DNA from 3 places in the Halomonas sp. SS10-MC5 genome. Region 1 is predicted to be linked to each of the others. Evidence: predicted binding sites of a transcription regulator. Region 1 holds the regulator's gene; each other region holds the start of a gene.

What was found. The regulator sigma-54, encoded in region 1, starts transcription at its own class of promoters, with help from an activator protein. The targets are predictions, from matches to a motif close to TGGCACNNNNNTTGCTNT.
Region 2: a site for sigma-54 is predicted at 1,810-1,827, ahead of I4484_RS09570 (urease accessory protein UreD). Genes of this name have one in related genera too.
Region 3: a site for sigma-54 is predicted at 2,201-2,218, ahead of I4484_RS05910 (nitrate reductase). Genes of this name have one in related genera too.

What each region holds. Positions count from the first base shown of each region.
Region 1 is NZ_CP065435.1:2,914,395-2,918,670, reverse strand. It holds gene rapZ (RNase adapter RapZ) at 1-607, opposite strand, end outside; gene ptsN (PTS IIA-like nitrogen regulatory protein PtsN) at 653-1,123, opposite strand; gene raiA (ribosome-associated translation inhibitor RaiA) at 1,130-1,438, opposite strand; gene I4484_RS13610 (RNA polymerase factor sigma-54) at 1,547-2,974, opposite strand; gene lptB (LPS export ABC transporter ATP-binding protein) at 3,133-3,858, opposite strand; gene lptA (lipopolysaccharide transport periplasmic protein LptA) at 3,866-4,276, opposite strand, start outside.
Region 2 is NZ_CP065435.1:2,029,102-2,033,377, forward strand. It holds gene urtC (urea ABC transporter permease subunit UrtC) at 1-80, shown strand, start outside; gene urtD (urea ABC transporter ATP-binding protein UrtD) at 77-916, shown strand; gene urtE (urea ABC transporter ATP-binding subunit UrtE) at 916-1,614, shown strand; gene I4484_RS09570 (urease accessory protein UreD) at 1,884-2,777, shown strand; gene ureA (urease subunit gamma) at 2,796-3,098, shown strand; gene I4484_RS09580 (urease subunit beta) at 3,248-3,568, shown strand; gene ureC (urease subunit alpha) at 3,565-4,276, shown strand, end outside.
Region 3 is NZ_CP065435.1:1,238,987-1,243,262, reverse strand. It holds gene I4484_RS05910 (nitrate reductase) at 1-2,071, opposite strand, end outside; gene I4484_RS05905 (ANTAR domain-containing response regulator) at 2,476-3,108, shown strand; gene I4484_RS05900 (CmpA/NrtA family ABC transporter substrate-binding protein) at 3,105-4,145, shown strand.

The DNA.
Region 1 (4,276 bases):
CCGAGCGCAATCGCGGGTCCCAGTAGGGGTTGGGCAGGCAGCGCGCGTCGAAGACGATATCGGCATCGAGCGGTACGCCGCCCTTGAAGCCGAACGACTCCACCGTCAGGGTCAACTGGTCGGCGCGATGGCTGGCCACCTGTTCGGTGATACGCCCGCGCAGGTCATGCACCGACAGCCGCGAGGTGTCGATGATCAGGTCCGCCAGGTTGCGAATGTCGCTCAGCGTGGCGTCTTCCGACTCGATGGCCTCGTTCAGGGTCATGTCCCGGCCGCGGGTCAGGGGGTGACGCCGTCGGGTCGCGGAGTAGCGTTCGAGGAGAATGCGGGCATCGGTGGTCAGGTAGATGACCTGGCAGTCGACCTGCTTGTTGCGCAGCTCCTCCAGCAGGCGCGGGAAGCGCTCCAGGGCGTGGGGGAGGTTGCGCGCATCGATGCTGACGGCGATGGAGGTCTGGATCGTGGGCGAGCTGCGTAGCTCATCCACCAGCGAGCCGAGCAGCATCGCCGGAAGGTTGTCGATGGCGTAGTAACCGATGTCCTCGAGCGCCTGCAGTGCGATCGACTTGCCGGAGCCGGAACGGCCGCTGATGATCACAAGCTGCATGAGGAATCTCCTGATCAGGGGCTGGCCGTACGGCGAGGGAAGCGGTCAGGCCGAGGACTGTCGTCGTATCGCTTCGACGAGACGCTCGTGGAGTTCACGCTGGCTCGTGCACTTGCGCAGCCGGGCGCGCGTCTCGGCGTCGTTCATGACGCTGGCTACTTGGCTCAGCAGCGACAGGTGCGTATCGTCGGCCTCTTCGGGCACCAGCAGCACGAACACCAGGTCGACCGGCTCGCCGTCGATGGCGTCGAAGTCGATGGGTTCGGCCAGCTTGAGAAAGGCGGCCACGGGGCTGTGGCAGTGGGGGCTGCGGGCATGAGGAATGGCCACGCCGTTGCCGATACCGGTGCTGCCCAGCCGCTCGCGCCCGACCAGTCTACCGAAGACCTCCTGGCTGTCGAGGCTCGGGGTGTTCTGCGCGATGAAGGTGCTGAAGAACTCCAGCACCCTCTTCTTGCTGCCTCCCGGAACGTCGAACAGAGCGCGTTCCGGGGGCAGGATGGTTTCCAGTGTCATGGCAACTCAGCGAACGCCGGCGCCCTGGGCGCGAGCCTGGGCCTTTTCCTTGTGTTTGACCAGTTGACGATCGAGCTTGTCGGTCAGCGCATCGATGGCGGCGTACATGTCCTGATCGGAAGCTTCGGCATGCAGATCGGCGCCGGCGGCATGCAGCGTGCAGGCGGCCTGCTGGCGCTCCTTCTCGATCGAGAGCGTGACCTGCACGTTGGTGATGTTGTCGTAATGTCGCTGGACGCGGTTCAGCTTCTCGCTCACGTAGTCACGCAGTGAATCGGTCAGCTCAACATGATGGCCGGTGATGTTGACTTGCATGACAAGCTCCTTCGTCCTTCGGGTGGTAGCTCGATTGTAACCCTTTTTCCTGCCCTGCATACCCCCTCGGGCGGCGGGATTGCCCGGGGTCAACATCACGTCGCGGGGTCAACGAAAACGCTTGCGCTCGCTCGATGAGGGGATGCCCAAGGCTTCGCGATACTTGGCCACCGTGCGGCGGGCGACCTGGATGCCATCCTCGGCCAGCAGATCCACCAGGCGGCTGTCGGAGAGCGGCTTGCGGGGCGGCTCGTCGGCGATGAGCTTGCGGATGCGGGCACGGATCGCGGTGCTGGAGTGGACGTCCCCGTCGCCGCTTCCGCCGACATGGCTGGAGAAGAAGTACTTCAGCTCGAAGACGCCTCGCGGAGTATGGATGAACTTCTGCGTCGTCACCCGCGAGATGGTCGATTCGTGCATCTCGACGGCCTGGGCGATGTCGGCCAGCACCAGCGGCTTCATGCCTTCCTCGCCCTGCTCGAGAAACTCGATCTGGCGCGCCATGATCTCCCGTCCCACCCGCAGAAGCGTGTCGTTGCGGCTGGCCAGGCTCTTTATCAGCCAGCGGGCCTCCTGCAGGTGATCCTTGAGGAACTGGTTGTCCTGGCTCTTGTCCGCACGCCGCACCAGGGCGACGTAGTCGGGCTGGATGCGCAGGCGCGGCAGGGCCTCGGCGTTGAGTTCCACGCGCCAGCCCGATTCGTCGTGATAGGCGACGAGGTCCGGGGTGACGTAGCTGCTGCCGACCTCGGCAAAGTCGCTGCCGGGGCGGGGATCCAGCGAGCGAACCAGGGCGATGACCTGGTCCAGCGACTCGTCGTCGAGACCCAGGCGACGCTTGAGCAGGCGGCGGTCGTCGGCAGCCAGCGCCTCGAGGAACTGGCGCACGAGACGGCGGGTCTGGGGCAGCAGTGGGGTATCATCGGGCAGCGCCGCCAGCTGCAGCATCAGGCACTCGCGCAGGTCGCGGGCGAACACGCCGGTGGGCTCGAACTGCTGCAATCGCAGCAGGACCTGCTCGACCTCCCGGGTGGGCAACCCCTCCAGGCCCTGACGGCGCAGGCCGTCGCGTATTTCCTCCAGGGGGTGGGCCAGGTAGCCGGCGGCGTCCACGGCGTCGATCAGGCTCTCGGCGATGAGGCGCTGGCGGTCGTTCAGGTCGGTCATCGCCAGCTGCCAGATCAGATGGCCGGCGAGGGTCTGCGCCGAGGCTTGGCGCTCGAAGTCCGGCCCCTCGCCGGTGGCGGCGCCTGAGCCGGAGCCCGTGCCGTGGTCGGGGTAGGTGTCCGTCCAGTCGCTGTCGGTGGAGAGTTCGCTGGGTATCTCGCTGGCCCAGTCGTCGCTCGGGGTTTCGCTGACGGCCTGTTCGCCGAAGCCGTCGTCGAGTTCCAGCATGGGGTTGGATTCCAGCGCCTGCTGGATCTCCTGGCGTAGGTCGAGGGTCGAGAGCTGCAGCAGGGCTATGGCCTGTTGCAGCTGGGGGGTCATGGTCAGCTGAGTGCCGACACGTAATTGCAGGGACGCTTTCATGGCCATGAGGGTAAGGCGCTCATCTGCCGGAAAAGCTCTACCCTAGACGGGTAGCCCATGACTTGCAAGAGAAATGGCTGCAATATGCATGCCAGTGAAAGTTTTTATCCCTGATTAGAATGTTTTAATGCGTCCCAGGTGCTTGCATAATGCAGTGGAGTGCGCTACAGGCGAAAGTCCTCGCCGAGATAGACCTCTCGCACCCGCTTGTTGGCCAGAATGGCCTCGGCGTTTCCATCGGCAATGATCTGGCCGTCGCCGACGATGTAGGCCGAGTCGCAGATGTCGAGGGTTTCACGGACGTTGTGGTCGGTGATCAACACCCCGATGTCGCGCGCCTTGAGCTGGCGGATGATGCCCTTGATCTCGCCCACCGAGATCGGGTCGACCCCGGCGAAGGGTTCATCGAGCAGGATGAAGGCCGGTTCGGTGGCCAGCGCCCGGGCGATCTCGACGCGGCGCCGTTCGCCGCCGGACAGGCTCATGCCCAGGTTGTCGCGGATGTGGGTGACGTGGAAATCTTCCAGCAGCTGCTCGAGCCTCTCCTGTCGCCCGCGGCGGTCGAGATCCCGGCGCGTCTCGAGGATGGCCATGATGTTGTCGGCTACCGACAGCTTGCGAAAGATCGATGCCTCCTGGGGCAGGTAGCCGATACCCGCCCGAGCCCGTTCGTGCATGGCGCTGTGCGAGAGGTCCCGGTCGTCGATGTGCACTTCACCGGCATCGGCCTTGACCAGACCGACGATCATGTAGAACGACGTGGTCTTGCCGGCCCCGTTGGGCCCGAGCAGGCCGACCACGCGGCCCTGCTCGATGGTGAGGCTGATGTCGTGGACCACGCGGCGACGCTTGTAGCTCTTGGCCAGGTGGCGGGCGTGCAGGGTCTTCATCGACATGTCAGCGCTCCGGCTGCAGGGTCATGCGAATGCGCTGGCTGCCTTCGACGCCCTCGCTCTGGGAGCGTGCCTGCACCACGCGGCGGTCGAGGAAGTACTCGAGGTAGCCGCCGTCGAAGGTGTCGCCGCCCTGGTGCAGCTCGGCGCGGTCGATCAGTTCCACACGGCGCTCGGCGACATGGTAGACAATGGTACGCCCCCAGCCGCGAACCACGGGTTGCTCGGGGTCGGGCTGCTGCTCGATGTAGGCGCGCTCGCCGCGGGCCGTGGCGCGCGAGAGTTCGCCGGCCGCATTGCGCTGAAACTCGACGCGGTCGCCGGTGAGTCGCATGCTGCCCTGGCGAATGTCGACATCGCCGGTGTAGACCGCGGTGCCGGCGCGATCGTCGAGGTCGAGCCGGTCGGCCTCGAC
Region 2 (4,276 bases), 890 kb from region 1:
TAGCCGGCCTGTTGGCACTGAGATACCGAGGTCGTGCCGAGGGCTCGGGTGCGTTCTCCGGCAAGGAGGCATCGGCATGAGCATTTTGAGTTCATTGGCCAATCGTGACCGGGTCTTCGATTTCCTGGTGCCGGCCGAGTCGCCGGTCGACGTGCGGCACGGGCCGATTCTCTACCTCGACGACGTCACGGTCAGCTTCGACGGCTTCAAGGCGATCAACGACCTGAACCTGACCATCGACGACGGCGAGCTGCGCTGCATCATCGGACCCAACGGCGCCGGCAAGACCACCATGATGGACATCATCACCGGCAAGACCCGACCCGATAGCGGCAAGGTGTGGTTCGGCAGTCGCCACGACCTGCTGACCATGAACGAGCCGCAGATCGCCAGCCTCGGCATCGGCCGCAAGTTCCAGAAGCCCACGGTGTTCGAGGCGCTCACGGTATTCGAGAACCTGGAGCTGGCGATGGCCGCCGACAAACGCATCCTGCCCACGCTCACGGCACGCATGAACGGCGAGATTCGCGACCGCATCGACGAGGTGCTGCTGACCATCGGCCTGGCCGAGCTGCGTGAGCGTCAGGCGGGCATTCTGTCCCACGGCCAGAAGCAGTGGCTGGAGATCGGCATGCTGCTGATGCAGCGGCCGCGGCTTCTGCTGGTGGACGAGCCGGTGGCGGGGATGACCGAGCAGGAGATGGAGCGTACCGCCGAGCTGCTGACCGGGTTAGCGGGAAAACAATCTGTTGTCGTCGTCGAGCACGATATGGGTTTCGTGCGTTCCATCGCACGCAAGGTGACGGTGCTGCATCAGGGTAGCGTGCTGGCCGAGGGCAGTATGGACCAGGTGTCGAGCGACCCGCAGGTGGTCGAGGTCTACCTGGGCGCCGAAGCCGAGGAGGAGGCGGTCTGATGCTCGAAATCGACAAGCTCAATCAGTTCTATGGCGAGAGCCACACCCTGTGGGATCTCGACCTGGCCGTGCCGGCGGGCCAGTGTACCTGCGTAATGGGGCGCAACGGGGTGGGCAAGACCACCTTGATGAAGGCGATCATGGGGGAGGTGGCGGTGGCCTCCGGCAGCATCCGCTATGCCGACGATGTCGAGCTTACCCGGCGGCGGGTGGAGGATCGTTCGCGGCTGGGGATCGGCTACGTGCCCCAGGGGCGGCAGATCTTCCCGCTGCTCACCGTGGAAGAGAACCTGCGTACCGGCCTGGCGGCACGCGGCGATGGTCGGCGCACCATCCCGGAGCGCATCTTCGAACTCTTCCCGGTGCTCGAGGAGATGAAGCACCGTCGGGGTGGCGATCTCTCCGGCGGCCAGCAGCAGCAGCTGGCCATCGGTCGGGCGCTGGTGATCGAGCCACGCCTGCTGATTCTTGACGAGCCGGGGGAGGGGATCCAGCCCAATATCGTCACCCTGATTGGCGAGGTGATTCGCAAGCTGATCGCCGAGGACGGTCTGACCGTGCTGCTGGTGGAGCAGAAACTGCCCTTCGCCCGCAAGTATGCCGATCGCTTCGCGATCATGGATCGCGGCCGGCCGGTGGCCAGGGGCGAGATCGGTGAGCTCACCGATGCCCTGATCAAGGAGCACCTGACGGTCTAGCCGTTTTGCCAAGGTGGGATTTTTCCATGCACCGTTCTGCGCCATGGCCAAGGAGTCGTCAGGCGCTCATGCGCGGAAACTGTGCGCCGCGCTGGCTTTCGCGCGCCAATCTGGTGCGAAGATGGTCCGTGCAGGTGTGGCTGTATACAAAATAAGCCAATGAATCGTATCCGTTTTTCCTGCATTTCACCGTTCTGGTACAGCGGTTGCCATGAATAGGGCAAAGCCTCGACGAAGAGGCCGAACCCTGTTGCTGAAGGCCGATGCCAATGACGGCTCGTTTCGACGCCAAGACACTGCTGCCGCCCTGTGCTTCCGGTCACCGCTTCGATGCCGGCCGTCGCTGGGTGGCGTCGCTGGAACTCGGCTTCGACCGGCGCCAGGGGGCCACCCGCCTGGTGCGGGCTCGTCATCAGGGCCCGCTGCGGGTGCAGCGGCCTTTCTATCCCGAGGGCCGCGGGGGCTCGTGTCATGTCTACCTGCTGCATCCGCCCGGAGGGCTGGTCAGCGGCGATCTGTTGCACGTCTCGGTTCAGGTCGAATCGGGCGCCCGTGCGTTGGTGACGACGCCTGCGGCCAACAAGCTCTATCGTGCCGACAGCCATGGCGTGGCCTGGTCCCAGCGTACCGAGCTGCAGGTGGCGCCGGGCGGCGTGCTCGAGTGGCTGCCCCAGGAGACCATTGCCTTCGATGGCTCGTGCGGTGAGCAGCACACGGCCATCGAGCTGGCCGGCGATGCGCGTTGCCTGGGCTGGGAAGTGTTGGCGCTGGGCCGACCGGCGAGCCGGCTGCCCTACGTGTCGGGCCGCATCGAGCAGCGCTTTCGGTTGTGTCGCGATGGCAAGCCGCTGTGGTTGGAGCGTCAGCCGCTCGACCCGGAGCACCCGCGCTTCAAGGGGCGCTGGGGGCAGGGGGGCGCCAGCGTGCAGGCCACGCTATGGGCCGTGGGCCTCGACGACGAAGCCAACGCCATCGAAGCGCTGCGAGATGCGATCCCGCCAAGCCCGCGCTGGGCGGTCACCGTGCGCCATGGCGTGCTGTTGCTGCGCTACCTGGGTCATGAGCGTAACGAGGCCTGGGACCTTTGCCAGCAGGCCTGGGCCTGTCTCAGGCCGCTGTTGATCGATTCTCCTCCCCATCCCCCCCGTATCTGGTTCACCTGACGATTGCAGGAGACTCGCATGGAACTGACCCCGAGAGACAAGGACAAGCTGCTGCTGTTCTCGGCCGCCCAACTGGCCGAGCGACGCCGGGCCCGCGGCCTCAAGCTCAACTACCCGGAGGCGGTGGCGCTGATCAGCTTCGAGATCATGGAAGGCGCGAGAGACGGCCGCAGCGTGGCCGAGCTGATGAGCTACGGCCGCGAGATCCTCGGCCGCGACGATGTGATGGAGGGGGTAGCCGAGATGGTGCACGAGGTGCAGGTGGAGGCGACCTTCCCCGATGGCACGAAGCTGGTCACGGTCCACACACCCATCGTCTAGCGGAGGTCGAAATGGCTGCGCTCGGCCATACCGCGTTGAACATCGGCTCGCCATGCTCATTGAACACCCAGTCAACTCCGCTGGCTCGCCTCTGTTCGCCTTGTCTGGCCGTCGCTCGCTCATTTCCGCAACGTTGTTAAGGAGGCGTCATGATTCCTGGGGAGTACCAATTACAGGACGGCGAGATCGAGCTCTGCGCCGGGCGCGAGCGGATCACGGTGGAGGTGGCCAATACCGGCGACCGGCCGATCCAGGTCGGCTCCCATTATCACTTCGCCGAGACCAACCCGGCGCTGGTCTTCGACCGCACCAAGGCGCGTGGTTTTCGCCTGGACGTGGCGGCGGGCACGGCGATTCGCTTCGAGCCGGGTCAGACGCGAGAAGTCACGCTGATTCCCTTTGCCGGCACGCGCCATATCTACGGCTTTCGCGGCGAGGTGATGGGTAAGCTGGATGGAGACGCTTCATGAAGATTTCACGCCAAGCCTATGCCGATATGTATGGCCCCACGGTGGGCGACCGGGTACGCCTGGGCGACACCGAGCTGTGGATCGAAGTCGAGCGCGACGCGACCCATTACGGGGATGAGGTGAAGTTCGGCGGCGGCAAGGTGATCCGCGACGGCATGGGCCAGAGCCAGCGCCTCGACGATACGGTGATGGATACCGTGATCACGAACGCGCTGATCCTCGACTGGTGGGGCATCGTCAAGGCGGACGTGGGCATCCAGGCCGGCCGTATCGCAGCCATCGGCAAGGCGGGCAATCCCGACACCCAGCCCGACGTCGACATCGTCATCGGCCCCGGCACCGAGATCATTGCCGGTGAGGGGAAGATCCTCACCGCCGGCGGCATCGACGCGCACATCCACTTCATCTGCCCCCAGCAGGTGGAAGAAGCCCTGATGAGCGGCATCACCACCATGCTCGGCGGCGGCACCGGGCCGGCCACCGGCAGCAACGCCACTACCTGCACGCCGGGCGCCTGGCACATCGGCAGGATGCTGCAGGCGGTGGACGCGCTGCCGATGAACATCGGCCTGCTGGGAAAGGGCAATGCCAGCCTGCCCGAAGCCCTGGAAGCCCAGCTTGAGGCCGGCGCCATCGGTCTCAAGCTGCACGAGGACTGGGGCACTACCCCGGCCTCCATCGACACCTGCCTGAGCGTGGCCGAAAAGT
Region 3 (4,276 bases), 1.7 Mb from region 1:
CGAGGTGCGCCTCGAGCAGCGCCCCCATGCGCGCCGTGCCGCTGAAGTAGCCGCTCCAGTGCATCGGCACGAACACCTCGCCGCGACGCTGGCCGCGCGACAGCCGCACCCGGCCGACATAGTCGCCGCCCGCTCCCGCCAGGCGCGCCAGGCCATGCTCCGCCACGCCCCACTCGGCGGCGTCTTCCGGGGTGAGCTCAATGAACGGCTCGGCGCGGTGATTCATCAGCCGCGGTGCACGGCCGGTGCGGGTCATGGTGTGCCACTGGTCGCGCACGCGCCCGGTGTTGAGCCGCAGCGGGCGTGCCGCGTCCAATGCCTGGGCCGGCGGGCGCGGGCGTACCGGCAGCAGGCGGGCGCGACCGCCCGGCGTGGCGAAGCGGCCATCGGTGAACAGCCGCGCGGTACCGTGGGGGGCGGCGGCGTTGACCGGCCACTGGATCGGCGCCAGGGCATCGTAGGCGGCGCGGTCGAGCCCGGCCAGGCCGGAGATATCGAACAGCCGGCGGCTCTCCCCCGGCCCCTCACCGTTCTCGAAGCCCGAGAGCCGGGCGTGCTCGTCGAAGATCTCGCACGGATGGGTATAGGCGAACGCCTCGCCGAAGCCCAGCCGCCTGGCCACCTCGCAGACGATCCACCAGTCGTGCCGGGCCTCCCCGGGCGGTGGCAGGATGCCGCGCTGGCGCGAGATGCGCCGCTCGGAGTTGGTCACGGTGCCGTCCTTCTCCGACCAGCTCGAGGCCGGCAGCACGATATCGGCATAGGGCAGCAGGTCGGTATTGGCCATGCACTCGGAGACGATCACCAGCGGGCACTTCGCAAGCGCCTCGCGCACCCGGTCGGCCCGCGGCAGGCTTACCGCCGGGTTGGTGGCCATGATCCATAGCGCCTGCACCTCGCCGCGCTCGATCGCCTCGAACAGCGCCACCGCCTTGTGGCCGGGCGCCTCGGGCAGGCACGGCACCAGTCGCTCGGTGGCCCAGAAGCGCGTGACCCGGTCGCGCGCGCCGGGGGTGTCGTAGTCCATGTGGGCGGCCAACTGGTTGGCCAGCCCGCCCACCTCGCGCCCGCCCATGGCGTTGGGCTGGCCGGTGATCGAGAACGGCCCCGCCCCCGGCAGGCCGATCTTGCCGCCCGCCAGGTGGCAGTTGATGATGGCGTTGCCCTTGTCGGTGCCGCTGCTCGACTGGTTCACCCCCTGGGAGAACAGCGTGACCACGTGCAGGTGGCTGGCGAACCAGTAGAAGAAGGTCTCCAGGCGCTCGGCATCGACGTCACAGTCGGCGGCGATGGCCTCCACCCAGGCATCCTGTTCCCGTGCCGCGGCGAGCGCCTCCTCGAAGCCCTGGGTATGCGCCTCCAGATAGACCCGGTCGAGCTTGTTGCGCTCGGCCATCCAGGCCAGCAATCCGGTGAACAGGCGCGCATCGCTGCCCGGCGCGAGCCCCAGGTAGAGGTCGGCGATCTCGCAGGTATCGGTGACCCGCGGGTCGATTACCACCACCCGCAGCAGCGGGTTGCGCTGCTTGGCCACCTTGAGGCGCTGGTAGAGCACCGGATGGTTCCAGGCCAGGTTGGAGCCCACCAGCACCACCAGCTCGGCCTCTTCGAGATCCTCGTAGCTGCACGGCACGGCGTCGGCGCCGAAGGCACGCTTGTGGGCCGCCACCGCCGAGGCCATGCACAGCCGCGAGTTGGTATCCAGGTGCGGCGTGCCGAGAAAGCCCTTGAACAGCTTGTTGGCGACGTAATAGTCCTCGGTGAGCAGTTGCCCCGAAAGATAGGCGGCGACGGCCTGCGCACCGTGGCGGTCGCGCACCGCCGTGAGCCGCTCGGCGACGGCGTCCAGCGCCGTGTCCCAGTCGGTCTCGACACCGTCGACCCTGGGCCGGGTCAGGCGGCCATGGTGCCCCAGCGTCTCGTGCAGCGCCGAGCCCTTCACGCACAGCCGGCCGAAGTTGGCCGGGTGCGCCGGGTCGCCCTGTACGTCGACGATCTCGCCATCCTCGACGCTGGCCAGCACGCCACAGCCGACGCCGCAGTATGGGCAAGTGGTTCGGGCCTCGCGCATGTCGATCTCCTGTCTGTTCCTGGCGAAACGACGACGCCCGCCAACGACCAACCCCGAAGGGCGGCGTTGGCGGGCGTCGTTGCCGCTCGGGGCGCCGCATGGCGCCCTCGGTAGAGTATTGACCCGTATCAAGCAGGAAGCGTGCCATCCACCGAAGACCGAACGGCTATCAGCTAGATGCCTCTTTTCCCGCGCCCCTCCCGCATGCTGCCCTGCACCATTTCCCCACGACCGGCTCCGCCCTTGCACCAGGCTAGTGCCGAGCGGGCACGCCGGATGACTTGGCTGCCCGCCGCCAGCGCCGGCTGAGGCGCCACCCGCCTGCGACGAAGCGAAAGATGGAATGTTTCTTGCTTGGAGACAGGAAAAGACCACCTAGGCATGCCATTCACGAGCGAGACCCTATGCCACCACCCCTGAACATTCTGCTGGTCGACGATGAGGTGGTACGTGCCGCCATGGTCGAGGAGGCGCTGATGGCCGAGGGACACCGGGTCATCTGCCGGCTCTCGAACCCGGCCAGCCTCAACGAGATGGTCGCGCGCCATCAGCCCGACGTGGTGATCATCGACATGGAGAGCCCCGACCGCGACACGCTGGAGAGCATGGCGCTGCTCAACCGCGAGAACCCTCGCCCGGTGGTGTTCTTCGCCGACCAGCACGACTCCGACACGCTGCAGGCCGCGCTCAAGGCCGGCGTCAGCGCCTACGTCGTCGACGGCCTGGTGCCGGAGCGCGTGGAGGCTATCGTCGAGGTCGCCATCGCCCGCTTCGACGCCTTCCACAGCATGCGCCAGGAGCTGGACAAGGCGCGCAACCAACTGGCCGAGCGCAAGCGTATCGAGCGCGCCAAGGGCCTGTTGATGAAGCATCAGGGCTGCGACGAGGAGCAGGCCTATCGCATGCTGCGCAAGCTCGCCATGGACCGCGGCCAGCGTATCGCCGAGGTCGCCGACAGCGTCGTCGACATTCTCGGCCGCCTGAACCCGCTATTGCCCCAGGGGCACGCCGCCGACAAACGGGGAACCCGCTCATGAGCCAACCGCCACTTCACGCCGCCAGCCCGGAACTCGCGCGCCTCACCCTCGGCTTCGTGCCGCTGCTCGATGCCGCCCTGCTGATCGTCGCCCGCGAACGGGGCTGCTTCGCCGCCCAGGGGCTGGACGTCAGCCTGTCGCGGGAGAACGCCTGGGCCACCCTGCGCGACAAGGTCGCCGCCGGCCTGCTCGACGGTGCGCAGATGCTCGCCCCCATGCCGCTGGCCATGAGCCTGGGCCTGGGCCGCGCCCCCTGCGAAACGCTGGCGCCGCTGCTGCTCTCGCGCAACGGCAATACCATCACGCTCTCCACGTCGCTGTGTCAGGCCAGCGGTGCCGCCCTCGACGCAGACCCGGGCAGCAGCGCCCTGGCGCTGGGCGACTGGCTGCGCGGCTCGGGCAGCAGCAGGCGCCCGCGCCTGGCCATGGTGTATCCCTACTCCTGCCAGCACTACCAGCTGCGCGAATGGCTGACGCTGGGCGACATCGCCCCCGACCGCGACGTCGAGCTGGTCGCCCTGCCGCCGCCGCGCATGGTGGAAGCCCTGCGCGACGGCCAGATCGATGGCTTCTGCGCCGGCGAGCCCTGGGGCACCCTCGCCCGCCACTGCAGTGTGGGCCGGCTGGTCGCCACCGGTGCCCAGCTGTGGCCCGGCCACCCCGAGAAGGTGCTCGGCGTGACCCGCTCCTGGGCGCAGCGCTACCCGGCCACACTGGCCGCCCTGCTGCGCGCCCTGGTAGCAGCCGGCGAGTGGCTGGCCGCCTCGCCGGATCATCGCCGTCAGGCACATGAATGGCTGGCCCTGCCGCCCTACCTCGATCGCTCGATTCGCCACCTCGACACCCTCGACAGCGATGCAGCGCCCATCCATCAGCAGCTCTGCGGGGGGGACCTGCTGCGCCCGACGCCGCAGGCCGCCCTGCACTTCGCCGAACCCATCGTGCGTCAACTGGAAGCCCAGGGTGGCCGCTTCGACCCCGCGCTGCTGGCGGCGTGCTACAGCCCTGTGCATTTCGATGCCGCAACGCACCACTGATGTGCACGGGCGGCCAAGCTGAGCGCTGACCGGCCTGCACCGAGACCTTCGACCTCCTCCCCAAGACACTGGCACAAAAGGAAAAAGATCACGCACCTGTTACCTTGGCCGGGATCTTGATACTGCAGGAC